DNA from 2 places in the Lacrimispora sphenoides JCM 1415 genome. Region 2 is predicted to be linked to the other one. Evidence: a T-box and tRNA genes for the amino acid it is inferred to sense, from the RefSeq annotation. Region 2 holds a T-box; the other holds one or more tRNA genes.

The links. A T-box is a leader RNA that pairs with one kind of tRNA and senses whether it is charged. The one in region 2 lies ahead of BMX69_RS09640 (valine--tRNA ligase), so its partner is inferred to be a tRNA-Val.
Region 1: it has a tRNA-Val gene. The T-box ahead of BMX69_RS09640 (valine--tRNA ligase) is inferred to sense a tRNA for this amino acid. The anticodon was not compared.

Annotation. Positions count from the first base shown of each region.
Region 1 is NZ_LT630003.1:657,155-664,952, reverse strand. Features, by position in the region: gene BMX69_RS02915 (type II secretion system F family protein) at 1-304, opposite strand, end outside; gene BMX69_RS02910 (transglutaminase-like domain-containing protein) at 333-1,316, opposite strand; gene rlmB (23S rRNA (guanosine(2251)-2'-O)-methyltransferase RlmB) at 1,336-2,073, opposite strand; gene BMX69_RS02900 (Mini-ribonuclease 3) at 2,070-2,528, opposite strand; gene cysS (cysteine--tRNA ligase) at 2,513-3,916, opposite strand; gene ispF (2-C-methyl-D-erythritol 2,4-cyclodiphosphate synthase) at 4,000-4,542, opposite strand; gene BMX69_RS02885 (diacylglycerol/lipid kinase family protein) at 4,740-5,666, opposite strand; tRNA gene BMX69_RS02880 (tRNA-Met) at 5,800-5,873, opposite strand; tRNA gene BMX69_RS02875 (tRNA-Val) at 5,910-5,982, opposite strand; partial or broken gene BMX69_RS02870 (putative sulfate exporter family transporter) at 6,167-6,632, shown strand; gene BMX69_RS02865 (NYN domain-containing protein) at 6,712-7,635, opposite strand.
Region 2 is NZ_LT630003.1:2,139,869-2,147,666, forward strand. Features, by position in the region: gene rsiV (anti-sigma-V factor RsiV) at 55-924, opposite strand; gene BMX69_RS09625 (RNA polymerase sigma factor) at 945-1,424, opposite strand; gene sigE (RNA polymerase sporulation sigma factor SigE) at 1,574-2,314, opposite strand; gene BMX69_RS09635 (sigma-E processing peptidase SpoIIGA) at 2,342-3,235, opposite strand; gene BMX69_RS24910 (hypothetical protein) at 3,216-3,347, opposite strand; gene BMX69_RS09640 (valine--tRNA ligase) at 3,479-6,118, opposite strand; T-box leader at 6,270-6,494, opposite strand; gene BMX69_RS09645 (hypothetical protein) at 6,721-7,536, opposite strand; gene BMX69_RS09650 (DUF5716 family protein) at 7,533-7,798, opposite strand, start outside.

The DNA.
Region 1 (7,798 bases), 1.5 Mb from region 2:
AATATCCGGCCAAGGATTCCATGATCTGGTCCAGTGTCCCTGTCTCCTCCCCCAGCTTTGACATCCGGATCACATAGGCTGGATAAAGGCCTGTATTCTCCAGTACTTTTGAGAAAGGAACCCCTAGCTCAGCCTCTTCTGCCATTTGCTTAAGAATTTGTTTCTCTTCCTCCCATACAGAATCCTCCGCCATAACAGACAATCCCTCATCAAGAGGGATTGCAGCATGGAGTAGAATTGATATTTGAAGGCAGAAAGCGGAAAGTTCCCTTGCGGAATATCGCTTTTTCGCTTTCATTTTCATCTGTCGTTTCTCCTTTAAATGAAGTTCTTTAGTATGTATATTTCGCCTTATAATTGGAGCTGTTTGTGATATATTGCTGTATGGACGGATCACTGCCTCCGGAGGATGCAAACGTCGGGTCCATAAGCTTCCAGTCATATCCGTCAAAATAGATGATATTATCCACCCAGCCCTGGCCTTCAATATAAACATTGACCCAGGCATGATACAGGCTGCCTGTATAACCCACCACAAGTTTTGTTGGGATATCCTGGGAACGCAGCATGGCAGTCATAACTGCCGCATAGTCAAAACAAATTCCCTTTTTCTGAGACAGCACCTGATCCACATCAGGCAGATAGCCGGACTGGACAGAGCTTGCCAGTGCCGTATCATAGGTAAAATTCTTTACAACAAAATTATAAACATTAGTGACTACGCCAATGGCATCAGGTGCAGAAGCTGCAAGCTCCTCCCCCTTTTTCACCACGGCACTTCCGGCGGAAAAATTCACATATTGATTGGGGTAAAGGAACGGTTCAAACTGGTCTGCAAGTGTTACATTGATATCACTGCTGGATTTTATGGCGTACTGGTTCCCCTGTACCTGCTCTAAAACCCGGACCGTATATTTTCCGTTTCCTTCTGTCAGAGGAAATACCTCATAGGCAGATCTGGCATTTAAATCATAGGAATAAGTCTCTCCTCCGTTTTTAATTACCTGGACTTTTATCTTGGTTGAATTTCCGCTATACTGGACCATCACATAGCCATGACTGGCGTTGGACGCATCTACCAGTGCTGTACCATTTCCATAGGTAACCGTTCCCGGAGCCTGAGGGATCTTCACTTTGCTCCCGGAAGGCTTTGAATAAAGAGGAACTGCTTCATCCCCAATGCTTACTACAGTCTTCCACTCAATACTTTCTTCTATGCTGTCCGCCGCAGCAATATCACCAGCTGAAACAAATCCGCTGAAAGTAAACAGAATCGCTGCACAGGCAGCCACCATAGCCGTACCATTCTTTTTTATGATCATCACACCTCATCTCTTATCCCAAACGTTGTCTTACGATCTCATAGGCCAGTACACCTGCTGCCACGGAAGCGTTGAGAGAATCAATATCCCCTTTCATGGGTATGGATGCCACCATGTCACAGGTTTCTTTGACCAATTTTCCCACGCCGCTTCCTTCGCTGCCGATCACAAGGCCGATCGGTCCCTTTAAATCAAGACGGTACATGAGTTCTCCATCCATATCTGCACAGACAAACCACATCCCTTTTTTCTTTAATTCTTCCATGGTAGCCGTGAGATTGGTAACCTTAGCCACAGGCGTATAATTAAGCGCCCCGGCAGAAGTCTTTGCAACCGTTGCCGTAAGACCAACGGCCCGGCGCTTAGGGATGATAACCCCATGGGCTCCTGCTAAATTTGCCGTACGGATGATCGCTCCCAGATTGTGAGGGTCTTCAATTCCGTCCAGCAGAAAGAGGAAGGGAGGTTCTCCCTTTTCTTCGGCTGCCTTAAGTATATCTTCAACCTCTGCGTATTCATAAGCCGCAGCATGGGCAATAACGCCCTGGTGATGCCCTTCCTCGGACATCTGGTCCAGGCGTTCTCTTTCTACAAAATTAATGATGGTGTCTTTCTTTTTCGCTTCCCTGATAATGGACTGGATGGGGCCATCCTGGACTCCCTTTTGTACATACAGCTTATCAATGGTTTTTCCGGAGCGGAATGCTTCTAATACCGCATTCCTTCCTTCTATGGTAAATTCCTCTATCATTCCAGTTCTCCTATTCGTTCAAGTCCTTTGCCTACCAGGGTGATCAGACGGTCTAAATTGCCGTTTAAATACAGATAACCACACAGGGCCTCAAATCCGGTTGCAGTCCTGTAATCGGCAACAGTTGCGTGTTTCGCGGTTGTCACAGACTTGGCATTGCGTCCCCGTTTGTATGTTGCCACCTCTTCCGGAGTTAAGTCCTCGTCTTCAAGAAGCCGGCGGATGATCTCTGCCTGCGCTCCTGCGTTTACCAGCCTCGCACTCTTCTTATGCATATTATTCACCTGAGTGCTTCCATGGTTCATCACCTTCGTACGTACGATCAGTTCATAAACTGCATCTCCGATATATGCCAATGCCAGTGGGGAATAGGTTTTCACATCTACTTCTTTTAGTTTTAACGTATCCTTAAAAAAATCAGAAAACGCTGCCACTGATGTTATATTCTCTTCCATTTCACACCTTCCCTGGTGTCCTCCAGAACGATCCCCTTTTCTAAAAGCTTTCCGCGGATTTCATCGGCAAGGGCGAAATTCTTGTCTTTTCTGGCCTGCTGCCTGCCTGCGATCATGGCTTCGATTTCATCATCCAGGATCTCTTCTTCCTTTTCCGTAATGATTCCAAGAACATCGCACAGTCTTACAATGGTTTCCTTTAAATAATCCACATATTCTTTCGAGCTGTTTTCATCTGTGGTGGAATTGCTTAATTTTACCAGCTCAAAAACAGCAGAAATGGCATCTGCCGTGTTAAAGTCATCATCCATGGCTGCCTCATATTTGGAAACCAACTCCTGTACGGCATTTTTATCCTCATGATCAAGAAGTTTTTCTGTCTTCGCAGAAGCTTCCAGATCCTTTAATTTACCGACTGCAGTTAAAATTCTATCTAATCCGTTCTTTGATGACTCCATCAATTCGGCGCTGAAATTAATAGGGCTTCTGTAATGAGCACTCAGCATGAAGAAGCGCAGCACCTGTAAATCGTATTTCTCACTGATTTCCCTGACCGTGAAAAAATTACCCAGAGACTTGGACATCTTTTTATTGTCAATATTTAAGAAACCATTGTGCATCCAGTATTTAGCGAATTCTTTTCCATTCGCTGCTTCACTCTGTGCGATCTCGTTCTCATGATGGGGAAAGATTAAGTCTTCTCCACCTGCATGGATATCGATCTGATCTCCAAGATATTTCCTGGACATTACGGAGCACTCAATATGCCAGCCAGGCCGTCCTTCGCACCATGGGGATTCCCAGTAAGGCTCTCCTTCCTTTTTCGGCTTCCAGAGCACGAAATCGGTGGGATCCTCTTTTCCGTCTTCACCGGTCACCTTGATTTCACGGAAACCTGACTGCAGATCATCCAGATTCTTATGGGACAGCTTTCCATATTCCTCAAAGGAACTGGTACGGAAATAAACCGTTCCGTCTTTTGACGCATAGGCATGACCGGAGGCAACAAGCTTTTGGATCATTTCCAGCATGCCGCATATTTCCTCTGTAGCCAGCGGGCTTCTGGTTGCCGGCTTTACATTCAGCCCTTCCATATCCTTTTTGCATTCCTCAATATAACGCTTGGAAATGGTGTCTGCATCCACGCCCTCTTCAATGGCTTTTTTAATGATCTTATCATCTATATCGGTAAAGTTTGAAACAAAGTTAACTTCATATCCCTTATATTCAAAATATCTCCGGACCGTATCAAACACGATGATGGGTCTTGCATTTCCAATGTGAATGTAATTGTAAACGGTTGGTCCGCATACATACATCCGAACCTTTCCAGGTTCCAGGGAAGCGAATTCTTCCTTTTGTCTGGATAATGTATTATAAATTTTCATAGTTTCTTCCTTTCTTTTTTATAGCCCACGCCTTTCGGGCATATAGGTATACCCGTAGGGTGTTTCTTCCCGCAATCCTCTTCTTATCTCCCGCAGCCTCCGCAGCAGCCCTTACAATCAGCAGACATGATCCTGTCGTCATAACAGTAATCGTCTATGGAGGTTAACAGGGCTATGGCCTGTGAGGATATCCCCTCTCCCATTCCGGTAAAGCCAAGTCCTTCCTCTGTAGTAGCTTTTACATTGACCTTTCCTTCGGTCAGCTTCAGAGCTTCCCCAATGTTTTGTGCCATGGAACGCCGATAGGGAAGAAGCTTTGGTTTTTGTGCAATGACAGTGGCGTCAATGTTCTCGATCACATATCCCTGCTCCTCCAAAAGCCTGCCTACGTGCTTTAAAAGTTCAATGCTGGATACTCCTTTATATTTAGGATCCGTATCCGGGAAATGTTCTCCGATATCTCCCAGAGCTGCCGCACCTAAAAGAGCATCTATCACTGCATGGACCAGCACATCTGCATCAGAATGGCCCAGAAGTCCCTTTTCATAAGGAATCTTTACGCCGCCCAGGATCAAATCTCTTCCTTCCGCTAATTTATGCACATCATATCCCTGTCCAATCCTCATAATTCTTCCTTTCCTCTTTCTTGCCCACGTTCTTTGGGCATAATGGTATACCCGCAGGGTGTTTCCTCTTTCTTGCCCACGTTCTTTGGGCATAATGGTATACCCGCAGGGTGTTTCCTCTTTCTTGCCCATGCTTTTTGGGCATAATGGTATACCCGCAGGGACCCGAAGGTGTTTCTTCTATAATATATACATTTCTATACAATCATACGCAATTTTTTGCCAATGCACCGAAGCTGCACATCGTTTTGGCAAAAACAGCTTTCTCCATCTACATGAACTGCCATTGGATGATCCATATGGATCATAACTTCCTCACAAGTATAAAACCTGATGCCCCTGTGTAAGGACTTTCTTCCCATAAGGGAACGTATCAGTACAGGGATCAGTTTCCTTTTATTCCGGCTGTTCATAACACAAACTGATAACTGACCGTCTTCAAAGTTTGCATCCGGTGCAAATTTAAATCCGCCGCCCTCATAAGGATGGATGTGGACGGATATAAAGTAAGCGTGGTTAAACTCAATCTTTTGTACTCCGTTAAGGAGAATATACCCTTTTGAGGGCCTGGCAAGAATCAGCTGCTTGATTCCTATGAGAATGTAGATAAGCTTCCCAATGAAAAGTTTACGGAGCAGTCCCTTTGACTTTGAATAGAGGATATTATGACAAACGGCCGCATCCATTCCAATCCCCGCACTGACCATAAAGCGGCGGTGGGATATTTCCCCATCGCCATAGGACAAAACTCCGTAATCCATGAGCTTATAATATTTTGGATGCAGTATTTTCTTTAAGCATCGGACCGGATTCTTAGGAAGTTTTAAGCTTCTTGCCAGATCATTACCGGATCCGGCCGGAATATACCCAAACGTTACAGAACCGCAGAAGGAAAGCCCATCAAGAATTTCATTTACAGTTCCGTCTCCGCCTACTCCTATGATAACGCTTGATTCCCTGCAGCCTTCTGTCAGTTCCCTGGCAAATCTCTTGGCATCCCCAGGCTTCTCCGTAAGAAATGCCTGATATTCCACATGCCCGGCCTTTAATACTCGTTCCAATTTTTTCCAAACGTTTCTTCCCCGTCCGCAGCGTGAGTTCGGGTTTACAATAAAATAGTACATGGAATCCCTCCACTTTTTACTATTTGTAAGTATACCATAAAACAGAAAAAATGAATATAAGAAAATAGAAAAAGGAATCCGCAATGTCGAAATATAAAAAACCCTGCAATTTTTCAATCACAGGGTTTAACAGTAGCGGAAGGGAGATTCGAACTCTCGACACCACGGGTATGAACCGTGTGCTCTGGCCAACTGAGCTATTCCGCCATATTCAATTCACTGGATAAGCGTTACGCTTATCAATGGGACCTACAGGGCTCGAACCTGTGACCCTCTGCTTGTAAGGCAGATGCTCTCCCAGCTGAGCTAAGATCCCAGTACTTTCCTTGGTCAGGAGCTCGTTTTTTTCTCTCGTTCCCGACTGCTTCATTAGTATAATATTAATTGTATTAATTGTCAACACTTTTTTGTCAATTTTTTTCATTTTTTCCTATCTCTTAAAGAAACCTCGATTTTAAGGGAATTTCCGCCATTTTTATGTCCTTATGAATCGAGGGGATATGACGGTTATTCCCTTGATCCGCAAAATTGCCGCTCTGCTTTTTCCGGCATTAGGCTCTGCTTTAGGTTTTCCAATGAAGGCTTTGGCTTATTTGCAGGAACCGCCATTAACGATACCTCTTCCGTTACTGCCGCCGCATCCGCCTGGGATGGCATGTACGGCAGCAACACCCTGGAAGCAGCCACCATGGTAAAACTGACCAGAACTCTGGCCATCATCCCCATTACACTGTTTTTCTGGCTTCAATCATTACTACCGTTTTTCCTATACCTGCAGGCGTTACCGGTTCATTAAAAGACTTAAGCAAGCTTTTTATTATCATGGCTATGGGAGCCATCGGAACCAATACGGACCTGGTCAAGCTGATACGGACAGGCAAAAAGCCTCTTTTATTAGGTTTTTGCTGCTGGCTTGGATTATCGGTGGTAAGTCTGGTCCTTCAAGTGGTCCTCGGTATCTGGTAAAGCGAGGATCACTTCTTATAGAAATAAGCCGGCCAGGAAACATGGATCCCGTGGATCTCGTTTTCCTGGCCGGCTTCTTTTAGTCTTCTTTTTTCAAATACACAGTCTTATTATTGTTTTTATTCTCCCGTACCTCTAATTGTCCAATGCTGTTTACAAATTTTGAGAAGGTGGAATACCCGTAATCCTTTACTTTGAAATCAGCAAATTTCCGGTGTATGCCATTACCCAGAGCCGCCAGTTCCATACCGTTCTTTCCGCTGCCCTTAACCAGCCCTACTGCGAAATCATCCAGTTCCTGCTTTTTGGTACGGTTATCTTTCATCCGGACAGTTACCACATTATTGGATTTTTTAAGCTCAAAGCCGCCCATTTCCTCCAAAAATTTGGAAAGGGAGCTGTAGCCGTAGTTTCTTACATCAAAATCAGAGTATTTTTTCACAAGGCGGTTGCCGATCTCTCCCAGACCTGTTGCCTTATTTTTATCTTCATTTTCTAAAAGAATCGAAGTGATATCCTGTTCGATCACCTCTTTTCCTATGGCGCCTCCGCCAGTCCCATCCTCTTCCTGATCAAGGAGGACCTCAAGATTGGTGAAAACCGTGCAGGCCGCCCGGAACGATTTGGGAGTCTTATCCTCTCCCATTCCGATGACTTCCTTGCCGGACTCCCGAAGTCTGCTGGCTAATCGGGTGAAATCGCTGTCACTGGATACGATGCAGAATCCATCTACATTATCCGTGTAGAGCAAGTCCATAGCATCAATAATAAGGGCTGAATCGGTTGCATTCTTTCCTACGGTATTGGAGAATTGCTGGATTGGGGTGATCGAATTCTCCAAAAGCTCCATTTTCCATTTTCCCATCTGGGAGCTTGTCCAATCCCCGTAGATCCTTTTGTAAGTAATAACACCGTAGCGGGTCATTTCATCCAGAATACTTGTAATATACTTTGCGGAGATATTATCCGAATCAATCAATACTGCAAATTTCTTGTCACTCAATACACTGCTCTCCCGTCTTTTTAATTTTCTTTTTTTCTGTCAATTCGATTCTGCTTTTCCATTATATTTCATTTTTCTAATTATTACAATATCATTACAGTGGTTAAAATGGGAGAATTTTTGTAACGTATTTTTTTTTGTTTCAACCATACTAAAAAAGAAA
Region 2 (7,798 bases):
GCATTTCTTTCTGCATACTTGCTGTCATCAGGAACTAGGTTCCAGATCTATCATTTAAAATCCTGTCACATCTTTTGGTATGGTAAACTCAACTGCGCCCATGTATCCCGGCGCCACTTCATATTCGTCAAATACGATTACGATTTCACCATTCTCATTAAAATAAAAGCTTTCATCCCCGGTGATCAGGTTAAATTCATCCACGTAATCCTCTCCCGTATTATAAAAGTACATCTTGGAATCATCCGCAGCCATCTGCTCTTCCATCTGTTTTTTGATGTTATCGCTGATGGCAGTAATGTAGTCGGCCTTATCCTTCATCAGATCCTTTAAAGACACCACATTTCCTGTTTCTTTATCAATGGTAAAGATCTTTACATACTCCGCTCCGCTGGCCATGATAACGGTTGTATTGATCCGCAGGGAGAGGTACTTTTCGTTGTCTGTCACAACATCATAGCTGGAGGTCACGGAATAGTGGCCATCTCCAACCTGATCACCTGCCACCTGTTTTTCATATTCCGCAATCAGCTGATTGGCATAGTCTTCGATGGAACGGTTAACCTTTACATTATCCTTTTCATTGATGGAAACCTTTGGGATATCTATTTTAGCCTCATAATTATTATTGGTATCCTCAAAGGTACGGAATGTAACAACCTTTGCGATTGCGCCTAAAACCGGGATTTCTTCCATGGCATTGGCAGTAACCGGGCTGGCATTTGCCATAATTACAATAGCTGCCATCGCTGCTGCCGCTGATATACCTGTTCTTTTTGTCAATTTCATCATCTTCGTTATCCTCTTTTCTTTTTTTGCTCTCTCAATTCCTGCCGCCACGCCTGCTCGGGCAGCCTCCGGCACAGGAATATTATGGTAACTATCTTTCATTCTTAACAGTCTTTCCTCATCACTGCGTTCCATAATAACTGCTCCTTTCTATCCTAAGTAACCTCTGGTTCCAATATGATCTTCAGTTTCTTCAGCGCCCGGTAAAGCCTGGCTTTTACGGTGCTCACGTTCATCTCCAGAATTTGAGCGATTTCTTCCAGTTTCCATTCCTCCATATATTTCAAAATCACGATTATACGATCCTTTTCCTCTAAAGAACTTAAAAGCTCCAAGGGGTCATCTTCCTTATAGCTGTCTTCATGTGGAATCTCAACCTCATCAAAGCTTACGCTTTCCTTTTTCTGCTTCCTTAAAAAGTCAATGGATGCATTTATAACGATCCGGTGAATCCAGGTCGACAGATATATTTCTTCTTTCAGTTTCCTGCATTCCTTAATTACCCGGTATGCACTCTCCTGAACGATATCCAAGGCATCCTGTTCATTTTTTACATAGCTGTACGCAAGCCGGTAATAAGATTCATAATTTTTCAAAAGGATTCGTTCTGCCTCTTCTTCAATCTTTTGTTTCATTTCTTCCTCCTCTCTGGGGTTCTATCTATTAGACGTATTATAACTCAAAAAAGTTTCATTATTTACAAAAAAAGGAAAGACTTTATTTTTAATATAAACAGAGCAGGGTATATAATTTCTATATACTCTGCTCTGTTAAGTTTGCCTTCTTACTCAAACCGCACTATTTCTTTTTTTAACCTCTTCATAATTTTCTTTTCCAGCCTGGATATATAGGACTGGGAGATCCCCAGTAAATCCGCAACCTCTTTCTGGGTCATTTCCTCTCCTTCCTCATCTGTGAGTCCAAACCGCAGCTCTACGATCTTTCTCTCCCTTGGGCTTAACCGGCTGATGGCTGTATTTAAAAGGTTCCGTTCCACCTCGGTTTCTAAATCCTTATAGATGACGTCTTCCTCGGTTCCGAGAATATCTGATAAAAGGAGCTCGTTCCCATCCCAATCCACGTTCAAAGGCTCGTCAATGGAAACCTCCATCTTGGTCTTGTTATTCCGGCGCAGGTACATGAGTATTTCATTTTCAATGCAGCGGGAGGCATAGGTGGCCAATTTAATGTTTTTATTTGGATTAAACGTATTGATAGCCTTAATGAGTCCAATGGTACCTATGGAAATTAAATCCTCCACCCCAACACTGGTATTATCAAACTTCTTCGCTATGTATACCACAAGACGGAGATTATGTTCAATCAACTCTGATTTTGCTCTCTGATCATCATCACTGCCAAGGAGCGCAATAATCTGTGCTTCTTTTTCATTGTCCAGAGGCGGAGGAAGAATATCAGCTCCTCCTATGTAATGAACCTCCCCCTGTGACGGCATCATCAATGTTTTAAATGTTGGAATTGCCTTAAACTGGAAACGGTTTGGTACGGATACTTTTATAATCATTGATACTCTCTCCTTTACTTCGTTCACTCACTCTTCATGCAGCAGCATCTGATATTCTCCATTTACGGATAATGTCTTTTTGCTTACGGCCACCAGAGGCCTTTCAATCACCTTCACTTCATCCCCTTGACGTACCTCCATCTCATCCAAAAAGATTCCGGGCAGCATACCGTCACTTTTCCCAACGCTACCGTAGGGAATGTAGACAACCTCCGACACACTTTCGCAAAGCTCCCGGACAGCCTCATAAGTCACAACATGGACGGCCCGACGGCTTACCGGTTCATACAGTCTGTTTCCTGTATCAAGCAGAGCCGTTACTACCTTTTTCTTTCCTCTGTAATGCATGGTAACTTCATAAAAATTGTTCTTTCCCTTTAGCATGGCGGTAATCTGCCGCAGAAAGCAGCGGATTCCGAAGTAAGTACCCGCCGCAATAAAAATCAACCGGTAAAAGGGTATGGCTTTCTGACCATTTCCTCTAAGAATCTGTTCTATATAATAGCCGGCCTTCGTATGCTGATATAGGGCATCCATTATGCCTGCCGTTGTTACTGCAGCCAGATAAAGAGCACATACTGCTTTCCCTATTTCCTTTGGTCTTTTTACGTCGAAAGCCGTCATCACCATCAGGGTGCTCACCGCCAGATAGGTTATTACCATCTCAAGCCACAGGGGTAAAAATGGAAAAGCGGCAGCAAACACAGCCCAAGCTGCCCCCAAAATAGCCCCGAGAATCATTCTCCACCATATGAGACGATACTTCATCCCCCGTCTGACAATGGATAATACCAGGAAATCCATGGCAAAATTAGTTAAGAACAATACATCAATATACAGGTTTATTTCCGTCGCCGCTTTCACCTCCCGCCCTGTACGAACATTATAGCCAGTAAGCCATTCAGAATTTGTCAAAACCATGGGGATGATTCCAATTTTTTATCGCCTTTTTCCATCCTGCCACGGCATTTGCCGACAGATTCTTACAGACCACACGTTCCCCTTTTGTCCATTCCTCTTCTCTTCCTGACAAATGGACAAAAATCAAAAAGGACGCTTTCTCCCATGGCTGCGCAACAAAAAACAGCCGGCCACAGCATTTTCTGCCATGTTCGACTGTTTTTCACATTCTATTTAAGATTGTCGATTTTCCAAGATGGGGATTTAAGAGAGCTGAGAAAGTCTCTCCTTTACCTGATCCATCATCTGAGCATATTTCTGAAGCTTAGCCTTTTCCTCTTCAATCTTGGCTGCCGGGGCCTTGCTTACGAACTTTTCGTTGTTAAGCATGCCCTCAACACGGGCCAGCTCCTTGCTTAAGCGCTCTTCTTCCTTCTTTAAACGTTCTACTTCTTTTTCAATATCCACCAGTTCCGCAAAAGGCATGTAGATGACTGCCTGATGAATGACCGCTGATACGGCATCGTCTGATATTCCACTTTTATCCTTTTGTAAATAAACCTCACCGGCATAACCCAGAGTAGCGAAAAATACCTTGCTGTGTTCAAAGATATCAAGAATCTCCTGATTCTCAGAAACAACATAAACCTTTGCTTTTCTGCTAGGCGGAACATTCATGGAGGTACGTACATTCCGGATTCCTCTTACAGCTTCCTTAATGGTTTCAACCGCATGCTCCTCGGTTTCAAAGCTCCATGCCTCTTTGTACTCAGGCCAGCTGGAAATCATAATGGACTCCTCTTCGTCCTGAAGATTGCAGAAGATTTCCTCGGTAAGGAACGGCATATAAGGATGAAGAAGCTTTAAGGAGTTAATAAGCACGGTTTTCAGCGTCCAGATGGCCGCCGCTTTTGTCTGATCATTATCGTCCCACAGCCTTGGCTTCACCATCTCGATATACCAGTCACAGAATTCTTCCCAGATAAAGTCATAGACCTTTTGAAGGGCGATTCCTAACTCATACTTATCCAGGTTTTCCGTTACATCCTTTGCAAGGGTGTTCGCCTTGGACAGGATCCATCTGTCCGCAATGGTAAGTTCTGAAAGCTCTGCCTTTGCTTCCGGTGCTTTTTCAATATTCATCATAATGAAACGGGAAGCATTCCAAACTTTATTGGCAAAGTTTCTGCTTGCCTCTACGCGCTCCCAGTAGAAACGCATGTCATTGCCAGGTGCATTGCCGGTGATCAGGGTCATTCGCAGGGCATCGGCTCCGTACTTTTCAATAACCTCCAGAGGATCGATACCGTTTCCTAAGGATTTACTCATCTTGCGGCCTTCGGAATCCCTCACCAGGCCGTGCATCAGCACCGTATGGAATGGAAGCTTTCCGGTCTGCTCGATTCCGGAAAATACCATGCGGATTACCCAGAAGAAAATAATGTCGTAGCCTGTAACCAGTACATCAGTTGGGTAGAAGTATTCTAAGTCCTCTGTTTTTTCCGGCCAGCCTAAGGTGGAGAAAGGCCAGAGAGCAGAAGAAAACCAGGTGTCAAGGGTATCCTCATCCTGAGTCAGATGGGTTCCTCCGCATTTGGGACATACGGTTGGAACTTCTTTCGATACAATGATCTCTCCGCACTGATCACAATAATATGCCGGGATGCGATGTCCCCACCAAAGCTGTCTGGAAATACACCAGTCACGGATATTTTCAAGCCAATGAAGATATGACTTATCAAATCTATCCGGAACGAATTTCAGTTCTCCTGTTTTTAAAGCCTCAATTGCAGGCTTTGCCATCTCTTCCATCTTAACAAACCACTGCTGCTTTACCATCGGCTCTACGGTGGTCTTACAGCGGTCATGGGTTCCTACCGCATGGGAATGGGGAGCCACCTTAACCAAAAGACCCAGCTCCTCAAGATCCTTCACAATGGCTTTTCTGGCCTCATAACGCTCCATGCCATGATATTTGCTTCCCGGAAGGTTGATGGTGGCATCGTCATTCATAACGTTGATTTCGGGCAGGCTGTGTCTCTTACCTACCTCAAAGTCATTGGGGTCGTGGGCCGGGGTGATCTTCACACAGCCGGTACCGAATTCCTTATCTACATAGGAATCTGCTACCACCGGTATCTCCCTGCCTGTAAGCGGAAGCTCTAACATCTTACCGATAAGGTCCTGATAGCGCTCATCTTCCGGATTAACTGCCACCGCAGTATCTCCAAGAAGGGTTTCCGGCCTGGTGGTTGCAATCTCCACAAACCTGCCTTCTTCTCCTGCAATGGGATAATTGATATGCCAGAAGAAGCCATTCTGGTCATCATGCATCACTTCCGCATCCGAAATGGAAGTCTGGCAAACCGGGCACCAGTTTACGATACGGGAACCTTTATAAATATAACCTTTTTCATAGAGCTTGATAAAAACTTCCTGAACAGCTGCTGAACAGCCTTCATCCATGGTAAAACGCTCTCTGTCCCAGTCAGCAGAGGATCCCAGCTTATGAAGCTGGTTGATGATCCTGCTGCCATAATCTTTTTTCCAGTCCCAGCATTTTTCCAGGAAGCCATCCCTGCCCAGTTCCTCTTTGTCAATCCCCTGAATCTTTAAGCTTTCAATGACCTTTACTTCCGTTGCAATGGCCGCATGGTCTGTACCTGGCTGCCACAGGGCCTCGTAGCCTTGCATCCTCTTAAAGCGGATCAAAATATCCTGCATGGTGTTGTCAAGTGCATGCCCCATGTGAAGCTGTCCAGTAATATTAGGAGGCGGCATTACAATGGTAAAGGGCTTTTTATCCTTGTTTGGTTCTGCATGGAAATACTTCTTATCCAGCCATTTCTCATAAAGCTTGCCTTCAATCCCTGCCGGATTATAGGTCTTCTCCAATTCTTTCATCATGTTCTCCTTCCTGCTGACCGCCATATATTCCGGGCTTAATCGTATGCCCTTGGGCGGAATTGCGCTTCCAAAGCGGAGCGCTTTGTATAACAGGAAATTCCAAATAGATTTCCCAGTATACAAAAAAAGCCCTCTGCATCGTTGGGATGCAAAGGGCGAATCAACGCGGTACCACCTTTGTTCATATGACAGAGCCTGCCATATCTCATATAGCCTATAACGCAGCCACACGTGAAAGCCTACTGAATTACAAAATTTCAGCCTTCCGGTTCAGAAGCTACCTTCCGCATACACTACCTTAACCGTCTTTCAGCCGGTGAACGGTTTTCTCTTTCAGGGTTATAAGCGTACTCCTCTTCTTCTCTACCTTTTCCTTGTTCTTGCCCATGTTTTTTGAGCATATAGGTATACCCGCAGGGTATTTCCTTATACCATGTAATGATAGTGTCTTTTTATAGTTTTGTCAAGTACAATACTCTTATGAATTTCAGAAAGCTTTTTTTACCGGAGTTCTGCTAACCCCCAGTTCTGCGGAAACCTCCATATTGTTCAGACTACTCCCCGTGAGCACCGTTTAGCAATCTGAAACAGAATCCATTTTATGACATAATATTCCGGTATTCCTGTTTCCACTTCTGGATAAGCTCACCGGCTCCCTGAAGCCGCTTGATCGGGTCTTTTTGAAACAGCTGTTCAAGTTCTTTCAGGCTGTCCGCCCCGGCCGCCAGCGCCTCCGCCTTTTCTTTTTCTATTTCGCATTCCTGCCTCATTTCATCTGTAATGAGAGCCTGAAACCGTTCATTTAACACCAGGCCCTGATTCCATTGGGCCAGATGGCATATTCTTTTTAAAATCTCGGCATTTTTCACCAGATCAAAGGATTTCTGGTAGGCATGGCAGGCTTTGTCCGTCATAAACAGCCTGGCATAAGCCGCTCCCAGATTATTATATATTTTAGCCCGGAAGGCATCATCTCCCCGGTTACCCTTTGGAAGATCCAGGATCTTCCGGTATTCTGACTCCGCCTTTCCATATTGCTTTCTGGAAAATAGGTAATCCGCCTTTGCCTTTAAAAACTCATGGACAGGCATCCGTCGGTAAGTGGACAGATTCTGCCGGAACCGTCCGACCTCAGAAGCAGTATAATAATCGCATTCGTGAAGGATCATGGCAAGAAGCTCATCCGTTTCCTCGCCGCTTTGCTGCCATTTTTCCAGCTTAGCAGCCAGAAACCCCATATCCAGATCCTCTCTGATAAACTGGATCAGGTTATTATCCACAAATTGATCCATGACCAAAAGAGGATTATTATAAATCACATAGCAAAGCTCCTGGGATGAAAACAGGCGGATTCCCAGGCCTTCAAAATAAAAAGGATGTTTAACCGGCTCCTGCCGGCAAAGAATCAAACTCATAGCATAACCTCTTGCCTTATCACGGCCTCTGTGGCCGGAAATATTTCACCAAAGCCCTTGTCTTTTAGTACTACTGCCATGGTTTTCTCATCCAAGAACCCAAAGCTGATCCCTATCCGGAGGGTTTTTTCCATACGTTTTGGAAATCCTTCCAGCGGAATCTTCACCAGCCGTTTCTGCTTTGGATCCATGGGCGTTACCATGAATTCCACGTAATCCTGATGATCCACGATTAAATCCACGCTGCTCTTTGCTTCATACC